3 regions of the Paenibacillus sp. OAS669 genome follow, and region 1 is predicted to be linked to each of the others. Evidence: riboswitches for the same ligand, from Rfam matches in the RefSeq annotation. Region 1 holds a riboswitch; each other region holds the start of a gene.
What was found. A riboswitch is a leader RNA that binds a small molecule or an ion and turns the genes downstream of it on or off. The one in region 1 is predicted to bind cyclic di-GMP.

Region 1 (7,542 bases):
AGTCATTGAAAGAATCGAATAAATAGGCCTCTGATTGTGCTATGGACTTCTCGTTGTAGTTGTACTGGATGGCCCAATCGATCGTTTGTGCAGCCTGGTCATACTTGGAAGGATGCTTGTCCAGATCGCTCACGCGCTGGATGGTCACCGTCGCCTCAGATTGAGAGGCCGGCTTGTTGCTTCCTTCAAACGTTGCCGTATTCACGAACGTTCTTACGCCGGAATCCGTGATCGGAGTCGTATACTGAATCCGGTATGCACCTTGGATCGGGTTATTCGTAAAGCTTACTTGCAGAACATTTCCTGCCGTGTCCACCTTGTATTTGCCGGCGTCAACCAAGGAGCCTTGGGTTACTGAGCCGTCCAGGTTTACATTAAGGCTATAAACGGCAACCGTTACCGGTGCCGCCAGGCCTGCCGGCATAGGGTCGGTGACAACCGCATGCTGCACGGAGTCCAGCGACTTGTTCACATCAATCGTCCAATCGATGTTCTTAGGGTTAAAGCCTTGAGGAACACCGCTTTTTCCGATGGTCGATGTGACGTTAGGCTTAAAGATAAGGGTAAATACCTGCTCTCCGGATTGAACCGGAATTTTAATAACTTGCGTCGTGCTTCCTGTTACTGTCTTGATGTCGAATTGCGTGTCAATGGTGAGGGTCCCCCGCACCTGGCTATGACTTTCGATATAGCTGTTGAAGGTCATGAGCACTTGGTGACTGTCCTTGCTGACCTTGAACGTTCCTATGTCTTCATCACCGTTCCGTAATGGCCCGCTGATATCATTGAAGAGCAAGAACGCTTGCGGCAGCGTGAAGGCAAAGGTATCCCCGCTGTGGTAACCATGGTTGTCAGGCAAGGACCAGGTGTAATCCAATCGGACCTTGGAGCCCTGCTCGTATACATTGCCGGTGACGACTTGTCCTGCTTTGTCGTATACCGTCATGGTTACGCTGTTGATGATGTTGCCGGTAATAGTGCCTGAGGCAAAGGCCTGAGTCAAACAACCGACTCCCGATAGGCTCTGGATAACAAACAATAGAGCGATCAGCAGCGCACTGGTTTTTTTCCTCCACATATGTTTTTCCCTTCCCTCGTCTTACTATGAATGAAACCCTTCTTATCACCCCTTTCACGTAGTCTAATTTCATAAATCCTTCTACGGTTTCATTACCGAAGTCATTGTAAATCACCGATCTGAATAATTTCTGAACAACAGGCCGCTGTTCGATTGCACAAAAAAAAGAACCCGCATCAAATGCAGATTCTTCAGGCTGCGATTTCCCGCCGGCTAGGCGAATGGAAGTTACTTAATAGATCTCAGTAACAACATAATCGGCACTGTTTTTTATCATAGTTGTCTCTTGCCCGCTTTGTACACGGGACGCGTCATAGGTGGTGTCGATAATGACCCATTCTTGAAGATCCTTGAGATATACTTGATTCCACGCATGATACACCTCGGGGGCATGGACCTCGTATCCCATTACCAATCGGGTCGGGATTCCCAAGCTTCTGGCCATTGCCGTGAAGGTAGCAGCATAATCAAAGCATATTCCGCCGGATTCCTCGTATACCTTATCCAAGTCAGGGATATAGCCTGTGTCTACAGTTTGTGCTTTACTCTCACTATATTTGTAGTTTTGCGTCAAAAAGGCATAAATCGCTTTTACTTTATCTTCATCGGTTGCAGCATTCGCGGCTAGTTTCTTTGCCTCCACTACAGCTTTGGTCGTCTCGTTCCAGCTCGCTATAGATATGGACTGCAAAAACACGGCCTGCTCATTCACCGTCTTCACGTCGACATTTTCCTGCAAAATCACTTGATATTTGTTGTCGGAAATCTGTTTCGCAACCAGTACATGGTAGCTGCCGTCACCCAATTGCAGAGGGTAGGATGCCCCGTCCACCAGGTTATAATCCATTTGGACCTCGCCCTTGGTTACACGCACAAGTGCCTTATGCTCTAGATCCGCATAATGGACCTTAATAATCCCGTTGCTCAGAGAACTCTTATCCAGAACAGGTTGTCCGGCAGCGGCATGGGTAACTTTAGGCGCCGTAGTCAGAAATAGCGCAGCGATCAGCAACAATGCTCCTAATGTACGAAACATAGACTCTCCTTTCGGTAACTGGCTGCCATCCTGGTAGTTTGACCAGGGAAGGCCCTATAGCTTTGCGTCTCCAGCTTTCGCTGAATTTGCCTTTATCGGTGGAAAGCACCGAAAACTTATTTGGTTATCTATGAGTATAGCATACCATTTGTTTCCTCTCTAGTTCTAAATGCTCACTCTTCTATCAATTTTCCTTTAACTATGATGCGATGTGTCGGATTTTCCATAGGATGGCAGGTAATTAGCGTAATTTGCCGATCTTTGCCGTTTCCTTTCAGCACCCATACTTCCTCGGGAAGTACGTATTGCTTGCTTTCTACCTTATAGCGATACTGCTTGCTCCCCGTATCTACCTCTATGAGGTCGCCCTCGGTCACTTCATCCAAGCGGTTAAAATTTTTGCCATACGTAAGATTCCTATGTCCCGCAATGGCATAATTGCCGATTTCTCCCGGCTTGCCTGTATTCGCCATACTGGCAACCGACAGCTTCAGATTCGCCGCCGTTGCGTTCTTGATAATAGGAAGCTTCAAGTCGATCTTATCGATCTTGAGGACACCCTCCACATTCTTCTGCCCGATAGATAGAGGGACTGGGGTCGGTTCCGCCTTCAATGGCGCGGGCTGGACCTCTACCACATCCGCACTCAATGGAACGGGCGCAGGCAAAGGAACCGTGACCGGTTCCTGCTCTGGCTCCGGATCTGAACCGGCTTGATCTAGATACTGCAAGCTTTCCTGCCACTGCTCTAAAATCTGCTGCTGCTTATAGCTCTCGTAACGGTCATTCACCGTCGGGTAGGCCATCACAGCAATTCCAACGACAATGCACGCTGCGGAAATGATTTTTTTGATCCTCATGGCTTCTACCTCCGGTGATGGTTGGATCTATCTCATTCATTATAAACATTTTCTATTTGGTAAAAAAGGGAAGCCAATCTGAAACCTATCAGCTTCCGTTTCGGCAGACTATCGGATCCTATCACTCGTATACTAACAAACGCATTGCTGAATACATTCGTTACACATGCAAAAAGAGCACTGTGCGGTGCTCTTTCCTGTTTAGTATCCTCTATTCTACGATGTGAGCGTCGATATCTATAATGTCCTGGTGGTTGACGGCATCGTCTCCGAAAAGATCCTTCAGCTTCTCTTTGGCTTTTTGCTTAACGGAATTGTCTATGTTCATGGCAACGGCACCAATGGCCAGCATCAAAGCGCCTAAATCATCCACATAGCCTACGACAGGCAGCATATCCGGAACGATATCAATCGGCAGGATCAAATAGCCGAGCGCACCATAAATTTGAATCTTCGCTTTTGTCGGCGTAGAAGGACTTTGAAGCGCATAGTATAAGAGCAGCCCGCTGTAAACGACTTTGGATCCGGCATCCTTCGCATGCTTTTTCAGCTTGGACCAGAATCCTTGCTCCGAATAATGCTTTTCGTATTTGGAGTTTTCCATTTCCGATCACATCCTTTTCTCAATCAGCCGGACCCTTATACGAACATAGCGCAGGTTCAGCATCCGCTCCATTTCTACACTCACCGCCCTATTTCCTTCTTTTTCAACAAATTTATCCATCATCCTATCAGGAAGCGTTTACCAATTATTTTCAACCTGTTATTATGAATATAATGTTACCAAAGGATCCGAAGGGATGTTTGCACCATGTTTTCTATCCTTTATGTCTTTTTAGGATTATTCTCTTTTTTCTTCCTGCTGTTTATATTCAAAACCCTCCTATCCCTTATCCAATGGAATGGGCGGTTCAAGCAAAACCTTCTCATCACAGCAATCTTGTTTGCGGCTGCGTTCGTCCTGTCACGATTCATTGAGGATGGCCTTCGAATTCCTATCGTCGACGATTTCCCTATCGTCAAAGGTTTGTTCATCATCGCTCTCGCCATATGGCTTATTAAGACCTATGTGAACAACAAACGGCTTGGGAAGCAGTATCGAATGGGGGCTCACAGCAGCTTTTCATGCCTTCATAAGTACGGCATTCCGCAAATTCCACAGACCGCAATGACCGCAATATATGTTACACCGGATAAGGTTGTTATAGATTGGAAAAACAAGTATTTTGAGCTGCCGCTATATAAAATCACGGGGGCCGCTGCGGTGACGCAATCCATTTTGTCCAACAACTACGGCTATCTCACTCCTGAAGCAACGAAAAGGATAGGCCGGTATCTGTCCATTCAGTATGGGCTTCCCGGAGAACCGGCGAAGCTGCTCATTTTCGATATGAGTACGGTATTCAAAGCGAAAGCAGCAGCAGCTGCGGTAACCTATCATTTACAGGAGTCGGCACAGTCTACGAATGGGACCATCCAGCTGTAGCCAAAATAAGTGATGCTGCGAGACATCCATAGGGATGTCTTTTTTTGTCGGGAAATCCATTTCCGTTGCGGAGCCGCCCCGAAACAAAGGTATATAAGAGCCCCGGACTTTGTTATACTCAAATGGCTGGACATTTCCCCTCAAAAGATGGTGGCTCCTAATGGATTGGCTCTTGGACGCAAAAACAATCTTTATCGCTCTAGGCATCGGACATTTATTTACCTTAATCCTCATTAGCGCTTATTGGCATGATCACACCAAAGAGGTTACCGTCAAAGCCTTCTTTTTAGCCAAATGCGCTCAGACCGCGACTTGGTTTCTTCAGGCATTCCGCGGAGAAATTCCCGACTTGCTGTCAATATCCCTTGCCAATTCCATCCTGTTTATTGGAGCGTCCTTTGAGATCTTAGCCATTATGAGTCTGCAAAAAGAGCTTCGCCCTGCGACACGAAAGATATATTTTATCGTTACGCTCCTCAGTATCCTTGGATTCCAGCTGATAGTACTCTTGTATAACAAAGAAAATTGGAGAGTTGCATACTCCTCTTTTATAACTGCAGCTATCGTATTCCCCGTCTACCGGCTGGTCGTCGTAAAAGCCCATACCCTGCTTATGAAGATTATGGGATACCTCTATCTTTTTGTTATTGCCTCCTCTTTGGTCAGAGGAACCGTTGCTCTGCTTGTCCCTGCAAAGAGCAGCCTGTTTACCCCCGGAATTTTTCAGACGATTGCGTTCCTGGCTCTCTATATCGTGATGATTTTGGGGAACACGGGATTTATTCTGCTGTTAAAAGAAAAAGCGGACCAGGAGCTGATCCGCCTCGCAAGCTATGATGATTTGACAGGCACGCTGAACCGCCGAACGTTCACTTCCCATGCAGTTCAGTATCTCAACGATTATGCCAAGAGGAAACAGCCGCTATCTTATATGCTGTTCGATATCGACTGGTTCAAAGCCATTAATGATACTTACGGCCATAACGCCGGGGATCAAGTGCTTCAAGATCTTACTGCCCGAATCAAGCAGATTCTTGGTCCGGACGATTTGTTCGTACGTTATGGCGGCGATGAATTTGGCATCCTGCTGCCCGGCAAAGACGAAGCCCGGTCCAACGAGGTTGCCCAGCAGATCAAAGAGACGCTTAATGGACCCATGAGCTCTCATTTACCGATGAAATACACCATTAGTATGGGAGTTCTCACTGTCGTTCCCGAGCCGCGCACATTGCCGGAGACGCTGTACACTTCTTGCGACAAAGCCCTTTACATGGCCAAAAATAATGGAAGAAACGGCTGGTATCGCGGCCGAGTGGAAGAGCCTGGCACGCAAGTGCAGCCGATCGATTAGAAGGTCATTACTTGCTTATCTGTCCCTGAATTTGCTCGAATAGCTGCTTCGTTTGTGACGGATCCTTCTCATTATAGAAAATGTACCCCTCATCCAGCTTGATCCGAATATACGGCGGATTGTTTTTGAAAATATACATTCTTGCATTGCCTAGATCCTTGAGGCGAAAATGGCCGCGGGCCTGCTTATCCGTCGCTTCCCCGTTCGTTTTGATTCCGGAAGGAACCGTATCTACAAGGTCCATTTGTTTAATATCTGCCAGCTGAAAGTCATAAGAATACATCGGGTAATCGATTTGGATTCTCTGCCCGTCGGTCACGGTTAGGACAGGCGGGGTCAGCTCGGAACGGATCAGCATGAACGAGACCCCGATGATGACAGCAGCCGCCACCCCGATGCTTCCTCCCACGATGATTTTTCCGGCCCAAGTGCCCGTGTTCACCGTTTCCCCTATCCCGACCCGCTTCGGAACTAGAATACTCCGGTCCTGAGGATTATGGTACGTAAATCCATTGCTCCAATACTCGTCGTCGTCCGTATAGATTATTTTGCCGTCCTGTTCCAATGTTTCCCGCTCCAAGGATGCAATCTTGCGATACACATACAAGATAACCCCTACAGGAACCACTATAAACAGCAAGGTAACTGTGACCCATACACCCTCCATCGGTTCATTGCTGCTAGTCATAAACAAGCCAATGAGCCAAAAGTGAATACTCTCAACAATCGCTATTACCAACCACAAGTAAGACGTATACCGGCGCCTTGCCTGGTTCAAGACGAGATTCACTTCGCTGTTTGCGCTGTATACCTTCGCCTTGGTTCTGCGCATCATGAGTGTAGCGAGAAAGAATAAGAGAGTCAGGATGGACACGCTTAGGGTGATGCCCAGCAGATTCGGATCGCCTTTTCCCCAAAGCAGCATACCGATAGCCATGGCAAAAGGAATCGCGAACAGCCATAGGGGCGCGGAACGCTGGTTTTTTAAATGCGCCACACGCAGATCGCTTCGAAGCACCCGTTTGGCGCCGACGAACCAATCCCTCTCACGTTTTAATGCAAGTGTTTCCCGGAAAGCATGACGAAACGGAGCAGACACCCATAAATGAAAAGTAACAAGCCATACAAAAAAATAAATCACTTGGTATGCGGACCAATCATGGAGCAGCGCCAATGGAATCATAAACGCGGCCATTCCTACACTTGCTCGGGTCAGCCGCTTGTTGAACCGAGCTTGAATCCCCCGTATATCCGCATCGTCCATCACGTGAGCGGGCAAAGTAACGGCAAACAGCATGCCTTTGCTGTATTTAGCCTGGGGCTTGTAAGTTGTTAATACCACAATGAAAATGAGAATGGCTGCGCCACATAAAATCGCCGTGAGTATGGCAATCCTCTCCTCTCTCTTATACGTTGGAAGGCCGGTAAGTCATTTTGGAAAAAATCTGTGAGCATAACGTCTGGAACCGCGACTGGTCCATCCCTTGGATCGTTGCTTGCGCAATAATTAATTGAAGCTGCGCTTCTAATTGCGCGGATGGTTCAGCGTCCTCTGGCATCCTGGGACTTACTTTAGCTCCATGCCGCCGGTCAATGACAATATAGCCTTCCTGCTTCAGGATCGAATAGGCTTTGTTCACCGTCATCGTATTGATGCCCAAATCATCGGCCAGCTGCCGAACGGTCGGCAGCTTCTCTTGAGCCGCAAGCTCCCCTGTCGCAATACCGATC
Region 2 (7,542 bases), on a different contig from region 1:
GAAATAACCAACAGAAGCAGCTTCTTATTTCTAGGCTTATTCAAAATGAACGACTCGTTTCTCATCGGCCGATACGAGCGCTCGCAGGCAAGCTTCCGTCACGTAAAAGGAATCGTCGGCGCTGACCAGACAGCGCCCTTCTCCATTAATTTGCCGCACGAAGTCGGCAAATATTTCGCGCTTGGGCACCAGCGGCAGCTCCTGCACGCCGATTTGCCGCTCATTGATCAGCAATACCTGCTGATCCCGGACCTCGAGCACGCCGGCGGTTCCGGCGATGCGAATCCGGTCGTCGCCGTGCGACGGCGCTTCGTTCGGCCGCAAGTAGTCGATGCTGACCGAGGCGGCGGCTCCGCCGGACATCGTAAATTGGCACTGTGCCGTGAGCTCCAGCTCGCCGTGCCCTTCATTAAATAAGGTGGAATGAGTCGCATACACCGTTTCAAACCTTTGGCCGCTGTACCAGTGGACCCAATCAATAGCATGGCTGCCGACCCAGGGAATCGTGCCTCCATAGGTATGCCGCTTCGTAAAAGGCTCGCCCCGGCGGCCGAGCCGGTATGACTTCTGCGCTTGCAGCAGCCGCACTTCACCCACCGCGCCGCCGCTAACGGCATGCCATGCCGTCAAAAAAGCCGGATGATACCGAATGCCTAGCATCGCGGCAAGATGTACGCCTTTGTCCTTTGCAGCTGCATAAACCTCGCGCAGCATAGCCAAGTCGTCCAGAGTCGTCGCAATCGGCTTTTCAACAAACACGTGGATGCCTCGCCGCAGCGCCTCCGCTGTAATTCGGGCATGGTCGTGAAAATGACACGCGACTGCAACCATATCCGGTTCGACTTCATCCAGCAGCTTTAGGTAATCCTCATAAACGGAGGGCGAATGACCCTCCTTGTTTGCGGTATGAATGACCTTGTCCAGCGTCTCCCCTGCGGATCCGACGGATACGGCGGCCAGCGTGACGTCCGGCAGCTCGCGCAGCCCGCCGAATACATAATTAATGTGCCCGGTAGCACCGATTATCGCTACTTTCATAATAGACACCTCTATTCTTATTTTGTAACGGCAGTTGCGTCGTTGTTGCTTATTAATAAGCTATCATGTCCCGTTGGCCCAACGCTTTTTAGCTCAAGTCGTTAATTTAGCATAGACCACAAAGAAGATCATCAATTCTCCAATGATGATGGTATTGGGCATTATGAATAACAAATCCGCTGCAAAAAATACGCCAAGCATTCCTAAGAATAACACCAAATGAGAGATCCGCAATCTTTGATGGCTGTGTCTATATCTGTGGAAGACCAGCGAGGTGGAAAAGAAGTAGAGCAATACCGATCCAAAAATAAAGCATAGCATATATTTATAATGCAGCTGTTCCAAAAATAACAGTTGGATCGAAGCAGCGATCATGCACAGGGATGAATAAACAAATAAATGGCCATAGATGATCGTCTGGCCTGCTGTCTCCAGCGTCTTGTCCACCTTTTTTTCGACATTGTCAAAATACTGCCACCACATCGCGATAATAAATAGAAACGTGAGCAATGCAAATAAAATCGTCTGCCATGTCCAATGGCTCGACTGCAATACGGAAAGGATGCTGACGACCGATTCGCCTAGAAGAATGAGTGTAAACAAGGAGAAGCGTTCTAATAAATGGTGCGTATGGATCGGGCTTTTGACCAAGAACTTCCGGCCGATTAAGGGGAGTAACATATCTACAGCAATTCCCGCGTACAAAACGGCATAACGAATCCAGGAGTCAAAGAATAATGATAAAGCTGAGATCACCAAACCTACCCAGAAGCTGCTTCCTAAAAAACGGGCCGTGGTCCTTCTTCCGGCTTCCTCTTTCTTATGGACCGAAAGATATTGGACGGCGGTCATAGCTCTTAAACCCACATAACCTGTTAAGAATGGAACGTAGTACTGGTCAAAATCGACCGACAGGCTGGCTGTCATGATCAATACAAAAAATAATTGCAGAATCAGCAAGATTCGGTGGGAAAAGATATCTTGCCCGAACCGGTTGACAAAGAGCGACTGCCCTACCCATGCCCACCAGATTGGAACGAAGATGAGGAAAAATTTCGTTAAGTATTCTGCCGGAATGGAGCCGGATTCGGTATGCAGCAAGACATGACCTGCCTTTGAAACGGCTGCTACAAAAAGTAAATCATAAAACAGCTCCAGCCAGGTCACCTTTTTATCGGCAATCGCTGCATGGAGTTGGTGCCCCTTAGTGTGTTCCTTCATTATTATGCTCCTTTGCTTTTTGTATGAGCTGAGCCCTCCATCAGATTTTGTCTGCTACCCCTATCTTAAATGATGCAGCCGATTATGAATAGGATAATATGCAAAAACCGCTGCCGGTTAAAGAACCAACAGCGGTTTGATATGTATCCCCTCCGGCTGGGGGCAATTAGCTCTTAAAGCGCAAAGTCATCTCGTGCAGCTCTTGAGCCATCCGCGTCAATGCATTCACGGATTCCGAAATTTCTTCCATTGTAGCCAGCTGCTGCTCTGAGGCGGCCGCTACACTTTCCGTCTTCGAGAAGGCGGCTTCTGTAATGCTGCTCATATCATGGAGAGAAGCAGTAATCTCCTCGGTGCCTGCCGACATTTGCTCTGATGCTGCAGAGACCTCCTGCATCTGGTAAGCAACCTGCTGCACCGCATTCATAATGTTGCGGAAAGCTTCTCCCGCTTCCTGCATGATCACGGTTCCGTGCTCTACTTCTTTGCTGCCTTTCTCCATGGCGATCACCGCAGAACGGGTTTCACCTTGAATTTGCTGAATAATCTCCGCGATCTGCTCCGCCGATTGCCGCGACTGCTCCGCCAGCTTCCGAACCTCGTCGGCTACGACGACAAAGCCTCTTCCGTGTTCGCCCGCTCGCGCGGCTTCAATGGCGGCATTCAACGCAAGCAGATTGGTCTGCATCGAAATATCAGTAATAACATCGACAATTTGACCGATTTCATCGGAACGTTTCCCCAGTTGATTAACCACCTTGGCTGAATCGCTCACGGATTCCCGGATCATATCCATTTGGGACATGGCTTTCTGGATCGAAATGTTGCCTTCCTCAGCTTCCTTGGAAGCTTCCATGGACATGGCGGATACGTTGCCCGAAAATTCTGCAATCCGATTGATGCCGGTCGCCATCTCTTCCATTGCTCTCACGCTCTCGGTAGTACTCTGCATCTGCTGATCTGCGCCTCCGGCAATGTCCTGAATGGCCGCAACGACATGATGGGTGGTTTGGGCGGATTGCTCCGAGCTCGCTGCTAATTGCTCCGAGCTTGCAGACAAGTTCTGAGATTCAAAGACGATCTTCGCAATGATTTCTCTAAGGCTCGCGATCATTCCGTTGAAATCCTTCGAAAGAAGACCGATTTCGTCTTTGGATTGGTATGTAGCGTTAACCGTTAAGTCCCCATCCTGCGCTTTAGCCATCAATTGCTGGATACTGCGGACCGGTCTGGTGATCATATTAGCAACGCCATACCCGATCAAGGAGCAAAGAACAACGGCAAGCACTGTAACAACAATGATGATGGAGGTTGCCACCTTGGAGCTTTCAATACTTTTATCGTAAAAGATTTTGGCATCCTCTTCATTGTACTTAACAACGTTCTCCAGGCTTTGAATCATCTCCGCACGGATCGGCTTGAACGAATTTACATATTCCTTATGCGCCGCTTCTTTTTGGTTGGCAACGGCCAATTCATCTACTTTTTTCTTGGCATCGTTGTTTTTAGGGATTAAATCGACGAAGTGCTGGTACTGCTCCTGTGCTCTCGGGGACAACGTGATTTGTTCGAGATTTTTTCGTATAGCCTGATTTTTATCGCGGGTTTGAGTAATTTGCTGTTGAATTTGTTTAATAATCGCTTCATCTTTCGCCAGCAGCAATTCAAGCTGCAAGGAATCCATTTGCGAATTACCGAACAGAAGCCCTTCAACAAGACTATTCGGGATCAAGGTTTCTTCGTACATAACGCGGGCATTGTTAGCCATCTTGTCCATGACGAAATAGCCTGTAATGCCGATAATGAGCAGGAACACGATGGAAAGCCCCAGCATTCCGCCTATTTTCGTTTTGATTCGCAAGTTCTGGATAAACTTCATGATCCAAGCATCCCCCATTGAAATATTTGTGTAATGAGACACTAAACGCTTTATCACTTTAAAGAACTCAAACATTTTGACGCGGCAAAAAAAGTCCATCCCCAAAAAAAGGGATGGACTTCCCCCCATTTTTCGGTGGCCCGGCTGCCGTAGATCAAAATCCTTAGGCCCGAAGCTTTGCGTCCCCCTCTTTCGAGAAGTTTGCCTTTTTCGTGATATGGGTATATCGTTTGGCCAAAGTATAATATAGCGTTTTGAAAAATACAAGACCTCTTTACTAAAACTAAATACTTACTTTACGTACCGAAATGTCGAATTTTAGGATAATCGTCATGGTTGCTCTAGGGAAAATAGGCCTGTAAATGACGTTTTTCCACGAAAATTGTTTCACCCCCTCTATTTCTTTTCGGCATAATTTGACAAAAAATGAAGTCTAGTTTATTCTCTGATTTGTCCGGACAAAACTACTTTTTGGAAACGAGGGGTACATCTTGAAAAAACTTCTTTCAAAATTGGCTTTGTCGAGCTTGGCTATGGCACTTGTATTTACATCCGGTTTAGCTACTGCAGAAGCTAGCAAGGACCCGTCTCACACCAATAATAAAAAGGCTAAAGTCGCCCTGTTGATTCCAGGTTCATCCAAGGATGGCGGTTTTATGGAATCTGCTTACCGCGGATTGGTAAAGGCAGAAGAGGATTTCAGAATCAAAGCGACCTACGTGGAAAATATCCCGCATGATACCGCACAAATCGCGGATGCATTGCGTCAATTGGCTAAGAAAAACCCGGATATGATCATTGCTCATGCAGGGCAAAGCTCGGAAGCAGTAAAGCTCGTAGCCAAAGAATTTCCAAAAATAAAATTTGTGAATACACAAACGAATTTGACCGGCGACAACCTGTCCAGCTATCAAGTTAAGCAGGAAGAATCCGCATGGCTGGCGGGCGCTGCAGCAGGACTTTTGACTAAAACCAACGTAGTTTCCCATATTTCCGGCGCACGCGTAGGTCCCGGCCTAGCGGGACGCGCAGCCTTTGCCGACGGTGTGAAGCACACCAATCCTAACGCAACCCTCCTTACCACGTTTACGGGCAATCAGGAAGATGCTGATCTAGCGAAAAGAGTCGCTCAAGCACAAATTAACGCGGGTTCGGATATGATCTTCACCATGCTGAACATGGCCCGTAACGGCGTTACCGAAGCGGCACGCGAGAACGGCGTATACCAATTCGCTAACGTTCGCGATTATTATGCCGATGCACCTGATGTTTTCATTGGATCTGCGATTTCGGATGCAAGCCTGACTGTATACGGAGCAATTAAAGATTTGACGGAAGGCACATGGAAGCCAAATACGGTGAAAAAAATCGGACTTGAGAATCCGGATGCCGTTCGACTTGTGCTGTCACCTATTGTTCCACAAGATGTGAAGGACAAAATTGCAGCTTTCGCCGATAAAATCCAATCTGGTGAAATTGTGATTCCTACTGAATATACCGGTCCTGAATTTACAAATTATTAAAACCTGCGCTCGGATAACGATACGTTAGGTTTGTACAAAGAGCACTTCTTTTACTCTCGAGAGGGGTAGAGAAGTGCTTTTTATTATTCGATGTAATAAGACGAATGAAGAAGGAAGGTCAACATCTCTCTGTCGGATTTGTCATCTGTTTCTGGAAGAAATATACTAATAATGAGGTTCGAAGAATAATAGTAAAGATGCATCGAAAAAACGGGATTCACATTGCAGATGACAGGGGGATTATATGGAGAGTGCAAATATTTTTACCAACTTTAGACCGATCTATCTATTGTTGATCATTGTTCTTATTGTCTCCTTGCTAGTGATCCTCTTCCAGAAGAAGCACTATCCATTAGTGAATGGATTTACCATCAGCCTTATCCTATGTATTTGTCTACTAGTATCCGCTTTTATGACTTATCAAATAGGAATTCTCTCCGATGCATTATCCATGGGCGGCGACCCTGTTTCTTTTATTATGTTTATTATCGTTGCGATTTTGTCGGTAATTAGTTTGCTGGTGTACCTTGGTAAAAGCAAATGATTCTACTTGGTTATGTTTCAAACTTAATTAGGCAAGCTCGTTTTTTTAAATGAAATATTATTCGTTGTAAACCCGCCATCTTTAAACGAATATTCGATTACAATATCCCCTATAGATTTCAAATAATCTCCTTCGACTCCAACAGCTGCTTTTATTGTACTATTGGACACTTCATATTGAATAAAATTTTCATATCTAATTTCAGAAATGTTAGTCGGGAACAGTTGGGAATATTGATAAGGGACATCCTTTACATTTATTTTGGAAATCGCATCACCTATTTGTATCTCAACTTCAGTATCAGATATGATTCTTGTTGTGACATTGTTTTTAACGATATCTAGCGGATTTTCTATATTATATTCCGTAAAGTTTTCAGGATTAATAATATGAATAGCTTCATTAGAGTAGCCTGTGCCATGACCTTGGCTTAAAATAATAACCAACTCTTTCTTTTGATCATTATTCAAATCCAAATAAGACAATTGCGGTAAATCTTCTATCATAGCAATGGTGTCCCAATTGAAAACTTTTTTAACACCTTTGATACTTAATATTAGTTCTTTATACAAGTTATCAGCTTTATTTAAAGCGTACAGGTAAGTTTCTTCCTCTGGAATAGAAGCAATCATTTTGATGTCGGCATTAATATCTACAGCATGTCTTTGGTCATCCCAACTTACTTTAGCACCTAAAGATTCAGCAATAGACCTAGCTGGTACATACACATGTCCATCTATGAATTGAGGATTCCAATCTGTCTTTTCTTGGCCATTAAGATAAATAAGTATTTTTTGTTCCAATGCGTTAATGTCTTTAATCCCAAAACTCGACAAACCTATTATCAAAAGCGATAAGGAAACAATTAGCTTTGTTTTTTTAATTACCATTCTAATCCCCCTTGTTGTAAGTACTTCTTAGTTTCTGAGTCTTATTATACCCTATGTCATTGGTAACCCATATAATGGAAAATGAAAATTCGCGATAAATCTACGTGGAGCTCTTTAAAAGGGCTCCATTTTTTTATTTCAAACCCGTCTGTTATCGGCATGAGTGGAGATTTCCAAAAGAAGCTTCTATTAAATGTTTGTCCAATCATTTTACTAATCTCTTACATATCTTGATGTATCAAAAAAAAGAGGAGCTGATATTTTTGGTACGTATTCTTGATAAAGCAGCCGTCCAGCCGCTTAGTAAATTCAACCCGGCCAGATCGTTCACTATTCGGCGTTCCCCGCAAAAATCCGGCATAGCATCGATCCCTATACGGATTCCAGCGAATTCTCAACCGAATCGTGTAGATTTGGTAGCTTCCATTGGTGTCAGAGGTATCAAAG
Region 3 (7,542 bases), on a different contig from region 1:
GGCGAATTCGGCAAGGACAAGCTGCGCACGTTCCCGGACGACAAGTACGTTCCGCGCATATATAAAATAAAAGCGGCGAACGGAACCATCGAAGTGCTGGAAACGATCAAGCTGCATTTACCGGAAGGCAAAACGGATGTCTATTCCAAGACCTCTGAATTGACCGGAATGCCGAACCTGGAAGGAAACGACGAGGTACCGTATGACGGCTCTGGCACGAAGAAGCTGGGCTACGATCCGGATGGCCTGGATCTGGAGGGCATCGCCTACAGCCCGAGCGACGATACCTTCTGGCTGTCCGATGAATACCGTCCGTCCATCCTTCAAGTGAAGAGAGATGGAACGGTCATCGGCCGCTATGTGCCTCAAGGCTCGAAGGACAAGCTTGTGGCTGCCGGCGCCCAGATGGAAATCTATGATACGCTGCCTGCAGTATACAATAACCGCATTGCCAATCGCGGCTTCGAGGGCGTAACCATTTCTCCGGACGGGAAATATTTGTACACCTCCATTCAAAGTCCGATGGCGGTACCCGATAAAAAGACCGGCGAAGAATCCCGCCATCTGCGGATTTTAAAGATGGACCTGTCCAACAAGAAAATCATCGGCGAGTACGTCTATGTTGCTGAAAACGCAAGCAGCTTCAAAAATGTCAAACAAAAGGATGTCGTCATCAGTGACTTGTCCGCGCTTAGCTCTGACGTAGTTCTGGTAGACGAGCGCGATAAAAACGCGGGAGAGGAAGCGCAGCTCAAGCGGATCTACAGAGCGGATTTTTCCAAAGCAACGAATCTGTTAGGCACTGAAGCCAGCAACGATCTGGAGAAGCTGACGATAGCGCAGCTGAAAGAGAAAGGAATCGTTCCTGTTACGAAGGAACTGGTTGTCGATGTCGCCAAGCTAGGCTATCCACATGAAAAATTGGAAGGCTTGACAGTCATTGATAAAAATACGATTGCGGTTGTAAACGACAACGACTTTGGCGTGGACGGCTACGATGATCAGGGCAAATTGAAGCTAAACCAGAACCCGTCTCAAATGTACGTGATCAAGGTAAGTGAAGATTTAAAATAACAATACATGTTTCCAGAGGGCTTTCCCATGAGGGAGGCTCTCTTTTTTTTGACTAAAGACAGGATGGAGGTTTTGAAGTATAATGAGTAAATCTTTTATTTACCAATGGTAGAAAAACTAGAGTTGGCGGCAAAGGAGAACACTGCATGCAGCGATTAGCATCATTTTTTCGTGAATATCATCCCATTGTCCACGTTCTTCTTTTCGGAACCATATTAGCCCGTACAGCCTCCTCTATGAGTATGCCGTTTCTGGCTATTTACTTATCCAAGGATACGCAGCTCAGTCCCGTTCTCATAGGAATGATTATCGGATTAGGGCCGTTAGCCTCCACGGTAGGAGGATTCGTCGGAGGAGCGCTGTCGGACAGGCTGGGACGGAAAACCATCATGCTGGCGGCACTGTACGGATGGGTGCTCGTATTTTTTGGTTTTGCCTTGGTGAAGTCTCCGGTCGCATTCATGCTGCTCAATATGCTGAACGGACTTTGCCGTTCCTTATATGAACCGGTATCCCAGGCGTTAATGGCGGACGTGACGGTCAAGGAAAAACGGCTCAAAGTATTTTCCTTACGCTATATTGCCATTAATGTCGGCGTATCAGTGGGACCGCTGCTCGGCGCTTTCTTCGGTACGATGGAAGCTTGGCTGCCATTTATGGTTACGGGGTTATTTTATTTTCTGTATGCGGCAGGTCTGGGAGTGCTGCTGCGCAGGTTCGGCATCAAACGGATCGAGGGGGAGAAACGCAGCAGTGTAACGATATTATCCGCATGGAATATCGTACGAAAAGACAGGGTGTTCCGCTTTTATATCGGCGGCGCTATCATGGGAGCGATCGGATACTCCCAGATGACCGTGACCTTATCGCAATATATTGAACAAAATATTGCCGGCGGCGCCTCGCTATTCGCGCTGCTTATGAGCCTGAATGCCGTTGTCGTCGTGCTGCTTCAAGTTCCGTTGTCAAGACTGTTCGAACGGTGGGGGCCGATGACAGCTATTGCAATCGGGAACGTGATGTTTGCCGTAGGGGATATCGGATTCGCTCTGTCGGCGGGCTGGATTAGTTTTATGCTATCCATGTTCTTCTTCACGCTGGGAGAAATTCTGAATTATCCGCAGGCAAACGTACTGGTAGACCGGCTGGCACCGGAAGGTATGAGGGGCACTTATTTCGGTGCGCAATCGTTCAATAATTTGGGACATTTCATAGGTCCGATGGTGGGGGGTGTCCTGCTTACGCATTGGGGCGGATCGGGACTATTTGTCACAATGGCTGTGATTACCTTGTTCGGAACCTTATTCTACCGCAGGGGAGAACAAATTTATAAATTAGGTCTAAAGTCCGTGGAAAATTCGCGAAATTAGGTATTAAAGAATATGTATTCCTTAGGGCCTATCTTATATGCTAGGGATGTCGTATTTTGTTGCGCGAATTGACAGATTCGATCTCGAAAAGGCAAAGCAGGTGAAAGCTTGTGACGCAAAGCTACAGGGGCTACGAATCCTCGCAGAGGTTCTTGCCAGCCAGCTGCCGAAGGAACGGTGTTACGCATAGATAGCGGACTCCTGCCTAGGCTCAGAGGGGTCTTTTCGTCGTGTTTGGGTACGCAAAAGTTACAGTCAGGGGGGTCTCGCCATGTCGGGTGAAGAACGGGAGTTTATGACCAAGCAAGGCTTTTTTACAAAGCTCGGAAGCAATTTGATCGGCGTATATTTGTCTAATGAAGGACCCAAGATGTTTATTAACCAGGAAGTGTTCGAGCTGCAGCATCCCTGTTGGGACGTAGAGATGGTTATGGGTAAAAACAGCCATCTGCTGACCTTTTACTGGCGCGGGGAAGTGAAATTCTCGTTTCGGTGCGATTTCGTGAACGATTTGTTTTTGAGCCTGTACGATTACTTAAGCTGCAGACTCGAAGCAAGAAGGCTGGCTTAGCCGCCAAAAGGAATGCATTGCTGCAAGCAGCGGTGCATTCTTTTTATATATGGCTATGTCAAATCCAACTGTTCCATTTTCGATAAAAAGGAAACCGCCTAATGGAAAAGCGGCCGAATTTAACTATATTGCGGAATCCTCTTCGACTATTAACATAGCCATACTGAAAAAGATGTTTGTCGGAGTTTAGAGTTCGTCTTAACTAACGCAACTGCCATTTTGTTCATAAGAAGCTGCTTCCATCCGGCTATGGAGCGGCAGGTCCGTCCTTCAGACAAAGATCAAGCATCGTTGTAGCCGCAAAAGATAACGGGACATCCTTCAAGGTCACGATACCGATATGACGGGGAGGAATTTCGGGCTCCAGCAGCACCGGGAACAGCTCGCCCGAAGCCAGCTCATCGCTGACGAACTGCTTGGTGACGCAGGAAATGCCTAATCCCGCCTTGGCGAACTGGATCAGCAGATCCATGCTTCCCAGCTCGAATTCCGGAGTGATTCTAACTTGCTGACCATTGAAAAAACGTTCCACATATTGACGAATGCTGCTGTCCCGCTCGAGCATAATAAGCGGCTGCAGGGCAAGCTCGGCGGCTGTCACCGGCCTTTTCATCAGCTCGGCATAGCTTGCTCCGGCAACGAAGATATCATGCAGCGGCTTCCAGCTTCGAATGGTTAGCTGATGATCCGTAATGGGCAGATTCACGACCCCAAAATCGATCTTCCCTTCCTTTAACAGCTTGACGGTTTCCTGCGTCGTACGGTTCGTCACATGCATCTTCACTTGAGGATAGCTCTTGTGGAACGATTCCAGGTAAGGCATCAACACATGCTTGCAGATGGTATCATTAGCTCCGATATGCACGACGCCGCCAAGCATCTGATGCATTTCCATCAGCTTGCGCTCTCCTTCAGCCAGGAGCTGGAACGCCTGATCCACATAACGAAGCAGCACCTCCCCCTCTACGGTCAGCTTAACGCCCCTGGAGGTTCGAAAGAACAGAGGGCCTCCCAGCTGCTCCTCCAGCTGCTTGATCGAATGACTGACCGCAGGCTGGGTGATAAACAATGCTTCGGCTGCCTTCGAGAAGCTCCTGGCTTTGGCCACGGCCAAAAATACTTTTAATCCTTCCAGATTCGTCTCCATCCATTATCTCCATTTATAGTAGATATTCATATTATTCATTATTTTTATATCACAATAACCAATATAATGACAATGTGAGGCTAACAAAATCAAAAGGAGAGGATACTCTTTGAAAGGAACGGTAACGGCAGTCGTAGGAGCGAACTGGGGAGATGAAGGGAAAGGGAAGGTAACGGATTTGCTGGCATCCGATGCGGATGTGGTGGTTCGATTTCAGGGAGGCAACAACGCGGGGCATACGATTATCAATGAATTCGGCAAGTTTGTGCTGCATATGCTTCCTTCCGGCGTTTTCCACGAACGGGTTATCAATGTCATAGGGCCGGGTGCTGCGCTCAATATAAGCGGCCTGGTTCAGGAGTATGAGAAGCTTCTGGCAAGCCAAGTTCCGGAACCTCAGCTTCGGATTTCGGATCGTTGCCAGGTCGTACTGCCCTATCATTTGCTGTTCGACGCGCTGGAGGAGGAACGGCTCGGAAGCAGACAATTCGGTTCTACGAAATCCGGGATAGCTCCTTTTTATGCGGATAAATATTTGAAAATCGGCATTCAGGTCTCTGATTTATACGATCGGCAGCGCCTGCTGAAACGGTTGGAGCAAGCGCTGGAATCGAAGAACATTATACTTGAGCATTTGTATCACAAGGATGCGCTTGCAGTGGAATCACTCATGGAGCAGCTGCTTCAGGAAGGCGAGGCGATTAAGCCGTTTGTGTGCGATACGACTTCGCTGCTGAATCGAATGCTGCATGAAGGTAAATCGGTGTTGATAGAGGGACAGCTCGGTGCTCTGCGCGACCCGGATCACGGGATATACCCCTATTCCACTTCCTCATCGACTTTGGCAGGCTTCGCTCCGGTTGGAGCGGGGATTCCCCCTTATGCTATCCGGCGCATTATTGCTGTCGCCAAGGCGTATTCCAGCTGCGTAGGAGCAGGGCCCTTCGTTACCGAGCTGCAGGGTGAGGAAGGGGACGAGCTTCGCCAACGCGGCGGTGATGGAGGCGAATTCGGCTCCAAGACGGGCAGACCCCGCCGTGTAGGCTGGTTCGACGCCGTTGCCACCCGTTATGGCTGCATGGTGCAGGGCGCTACGGAGGTCGCTCTTTCACTGCTCGACGTATTGAGCTATCTGGACCGCATCCCGGTCTGCACCGCTTATGAGATCAACGGGGAACGGACGAAGGAGTTTCCGACGACAGGGAGACTGGAGCAGGCCGTGCCTGTCTACGAATGGCTCCCCGGCTGGAAATGTGACATCACGGGAATCAAGACATTCGATGAGCTGCCGGAAGAAGCCAAGCAGTACGTCCGCTTTCTGGAGAAGCAGATCGGCGTTCCGATACGCTCGATATCGAACGGCCCTCGGCGGGAGCATTTTATATGGCGAGAGGAAGAAGTAGAGATATAGGAAGCCGGTCAGCCCTCTTACTTTCCAGGATATAGAGTCATAGCAGCAGGATGATCTTCTGCAAAAAAAGCCCCATCTGCCGCCCTGTTCTAGGGAGGAAGATAGGGCTTGCTGCTTTGCATGGCAGAGCTCTAAACGGTGAACTGGAACTTATTTCGACGTACCGGGCTCCTACTTCTCATCTTTGCGCCAGCCATAGAGGCCGCCGGGAGCAAAGTATTGATAAAGGTTGCATTCGATCCGTCCGTTGAACAGCTTGCGCTTCTTATCGGCTGGCCGGCCCATATACCGTTCCAGCTGCTTGCTTGGGCTCAGAATGAAGGTGGACCAGCTAGGCAGATGGGCGGTTACCCCGCCAAGCTGGCGGAGCACCTTCTCGACCTCGCTGCTGTCGCCAAGCCGTTCGCCGTACGGCGGATTCGTGATAATGCAGCCATAATCGCCGCGGGGATGCGCCTTGGCTACAGGCACCACCTGCAGGCTCAGCTCCTTCGCCAGCCCGGCCGCCTTGGCGGCGGCCAACGCCACATCGATCGCCTTGCTGTCGATGTCCGAGCCCGTGATCTCGAGCGGCACATCGTCCCGCACGAGATCGAAGGCTTCCTCCCGTGCCTCGGCCCACAGGGCCTCCGGCACGACAGGCCACGCCTCGGCGGCGAAGGTGCGCCTGAGGCCCGGCGCCAAGTTCCACCCGATCATCGCAGCCTCGATCGGAATGGTGCCAGACCCGCAGAACGGGTCGTACAGCGGGCGCTCCGCCTGCCAGCGGCTCAGCAGGATCATCGCTGAAGCCATCGTTTCCTTGAGCGGGGCTTCCGTCACGAGCTTGCGGTAGCCCCGCTTATGCAGGCCGACGCCCGTAGTGTCGAGGGTCAGGGTCGCCACATCGTTCAACAGCGCCACCTCAATGACGTACCGCGCTCCGGTTTCGCGGAACCATTCTGTTTGGTAGCGCTGCTTCATGCTCTCCACGATCGCCTTTTTTACAATCCCCTGACAGGCCGGTACGCTCGACAGCTGGGATTTATGGGAACGGCCTTCCACGGGAAATTCCGCATGCTCCGGGATCCAATCCGGCCAAGGCAGCGCTTTGGTTCCTTCGAACAGCTCGTCGAAGGTGACTGCCTTGAACTGTCCCATCTTGACCAGGATGCGGTCCGCGGTCCGCAGCCACAGATTGGCCCGGGCAATGGCAAGCTCATCCCCGACGAAGGTCACCCGTCCGTTCTCGACCGTGACCTGATCGTACCCGAGGTCGCGAACCTCCCTTGCTACAATAGCCTCCAAGCCCATAGGAGCCGTAGCAATCAAATGAATTTCTGACATATCAATTATTCACTCCGTAGTCTGTGATCAATCCCAAATTGCCGCTTCATCTTCGGTTGAAGTCTTTTTGGAAAAGCCATACAATAGTCTAGTATAGGATAAACATAGCGTTTATACAAATGATTCGGGAGGAAAAATTGCATGGAGCAGCTGACGGCGGAGCAATACGTAGAATCTCTTTTGGAACAGGATGAGCAATTGGAAAAGGTAACGCAGAGCATTGCCGAAAGCGGCATGAGGGACATTTCGGTAGCCAAAGGCTACGGCAAGCTGCTGACGCTTCTTATCAAAATGAACGGAGCACGCAATGTACTGGAGATTGGGGCGCTCGGCGGCTACAGCGGCATCTGTCTGGCTCGCGGATTAGGGGAGCAGGGGAAGCTGTACTCGCTGGAGCTGAAGCAGGAATATGCCGACCTGGCCCATCGCAATCTTACGGAAGCGGGGCTTGGTGATAAGGTTGAGTATCGGGTAGGGGAGGCTCTGGATAGTCTGGCCCAGCTGGAAGCGGAAGGTCATAGGTTTGACCTGTTCTTCATCGATGCGGACAAAGGCAATTATCCGAATTATTTGGAATGGGCGATCAAGCTGGCTAACCCGGGTGCCGTTATCGTCGGGGATAACACGCTTCTGCACGGGGATT

Region 2: linked by a shared signal. The riboswitch ahead of GGC63_RS10150 (methyl-accepting chemotaxis protein) and the one ahead of GGC63_RS17570 (transglutaminase-like domain-containing protein) in region 1 are both predicted to bind cyclic di-GMP.
Region 3: linked by a shared signal. The riboswitch ahead of GGC63_RS02665 (hypothetical protein) and the one ahead of GGC63_RS17570 (transglutaminase-like domain-containing protein) in region 1 are both predicted to bind cyclic di-GMP.

Annotation. Positions count from the first base shown of each region.
Region 1 covers NZ_JADBDR010000007.1:255,528-263,069, forward strand. Annotated here, with positions in the region: gene GGC63_RS17565 (collagen binding domain-containing protein) at 1-1,078, opposite strand, end outside; gene GGC63_RS17570 (transglutaminase-like domain-containing protein) at 1,311-2,114, opposite strand; cyclic di-GMP riboswitch class I at 2,125-2,215, opposite strand; gene GGC63_RS17575 (class D sortase) at 2,288-2,974, opposite strand; gene GGC63_RS17580 (YkvA family protein) at 3,186-3,578, opposite strand; gene GGC63_RS17585 (hypothetical protein) at 3,786-4,460, shown strand; gene GGC63_RS17590 (GGDEF domain-containing protein) at 4,621-5,811, shown strand; gene GGC63_RS17595 (DUF5808 domain-containing protein) at 5,819-7,153, opposite strand; gene GGC63_RS17600 (GntR family transcriptional regulator) at 7,218-7,542, opposite strand, start outside.
Region 2 covers NZ_JADBDR010000003.1:500,737-508,278, reverse strand. Annotated here, with positions in the region: gene GGC63_RS10165 (hypothetical protein) at 1-44, opposite strand, end outside; gene GGC63_RS10160 (Gfo/Idh/MocA family protein) at 37-1,038, opposite strand; gene GGC63_RS10155 (low temperature requirement protein A) at 1,132-2,220, opposite strand; gene GGC63_RS10150 (methyl-accepting chemotaxis protein) at 2,426-4,138, opposite strand; cyclic di-GMP riboswitch class I at 4,270-4,354, opposite strand; gene GGC63_RS10145 (BMP family protein) at 4,630-5,661, shown strand; gene GGC63_RS10140 (hypothetical protein) at 5,906-6,205, shown strand; gene GGC63_RS10135 (copper amine oxidase N-terminal domain-containing protein) at 6,229-7,095, opposite strand; gene GGC63_RS10130 (exosporium protein C) at 7,359-7,542, shown strand, end outside.
Region 3 covers NZ_JADBDR010000001.1:682,773-690,314, reverse strand. Annotated here, with positions in the region: gene GGC63_RS02675 (esterase-like activity of phytase family protein) at 1-1,074, shown strand, start outside; gene GGC63_RS02670 (MDR family MFS transporter) at 1,221-2,444, shown strand; cyclic di-GMP riboswitch class I at 2,525-2,615, shown strand; gene GGC63_RS02665 (hypothetical protein) at 2,716-3,015, shown strand; gene GGC63_RS02660 (LysR family transcriptional regulator) at 3,263-4,162, opposite strand; gene GGC63_RS02655 (adenylosuccinate synthase) at 4,272-5,573, shown strand; gene GGC63_RS02650 (THUMP domain-containing class I SAM-dependent RNA methyltransferase) at 5,745-6,899, opposite strand; gene GGC63_RS02645 (O-methyltransferase) at 7,041-7,542, shown strand, end outside.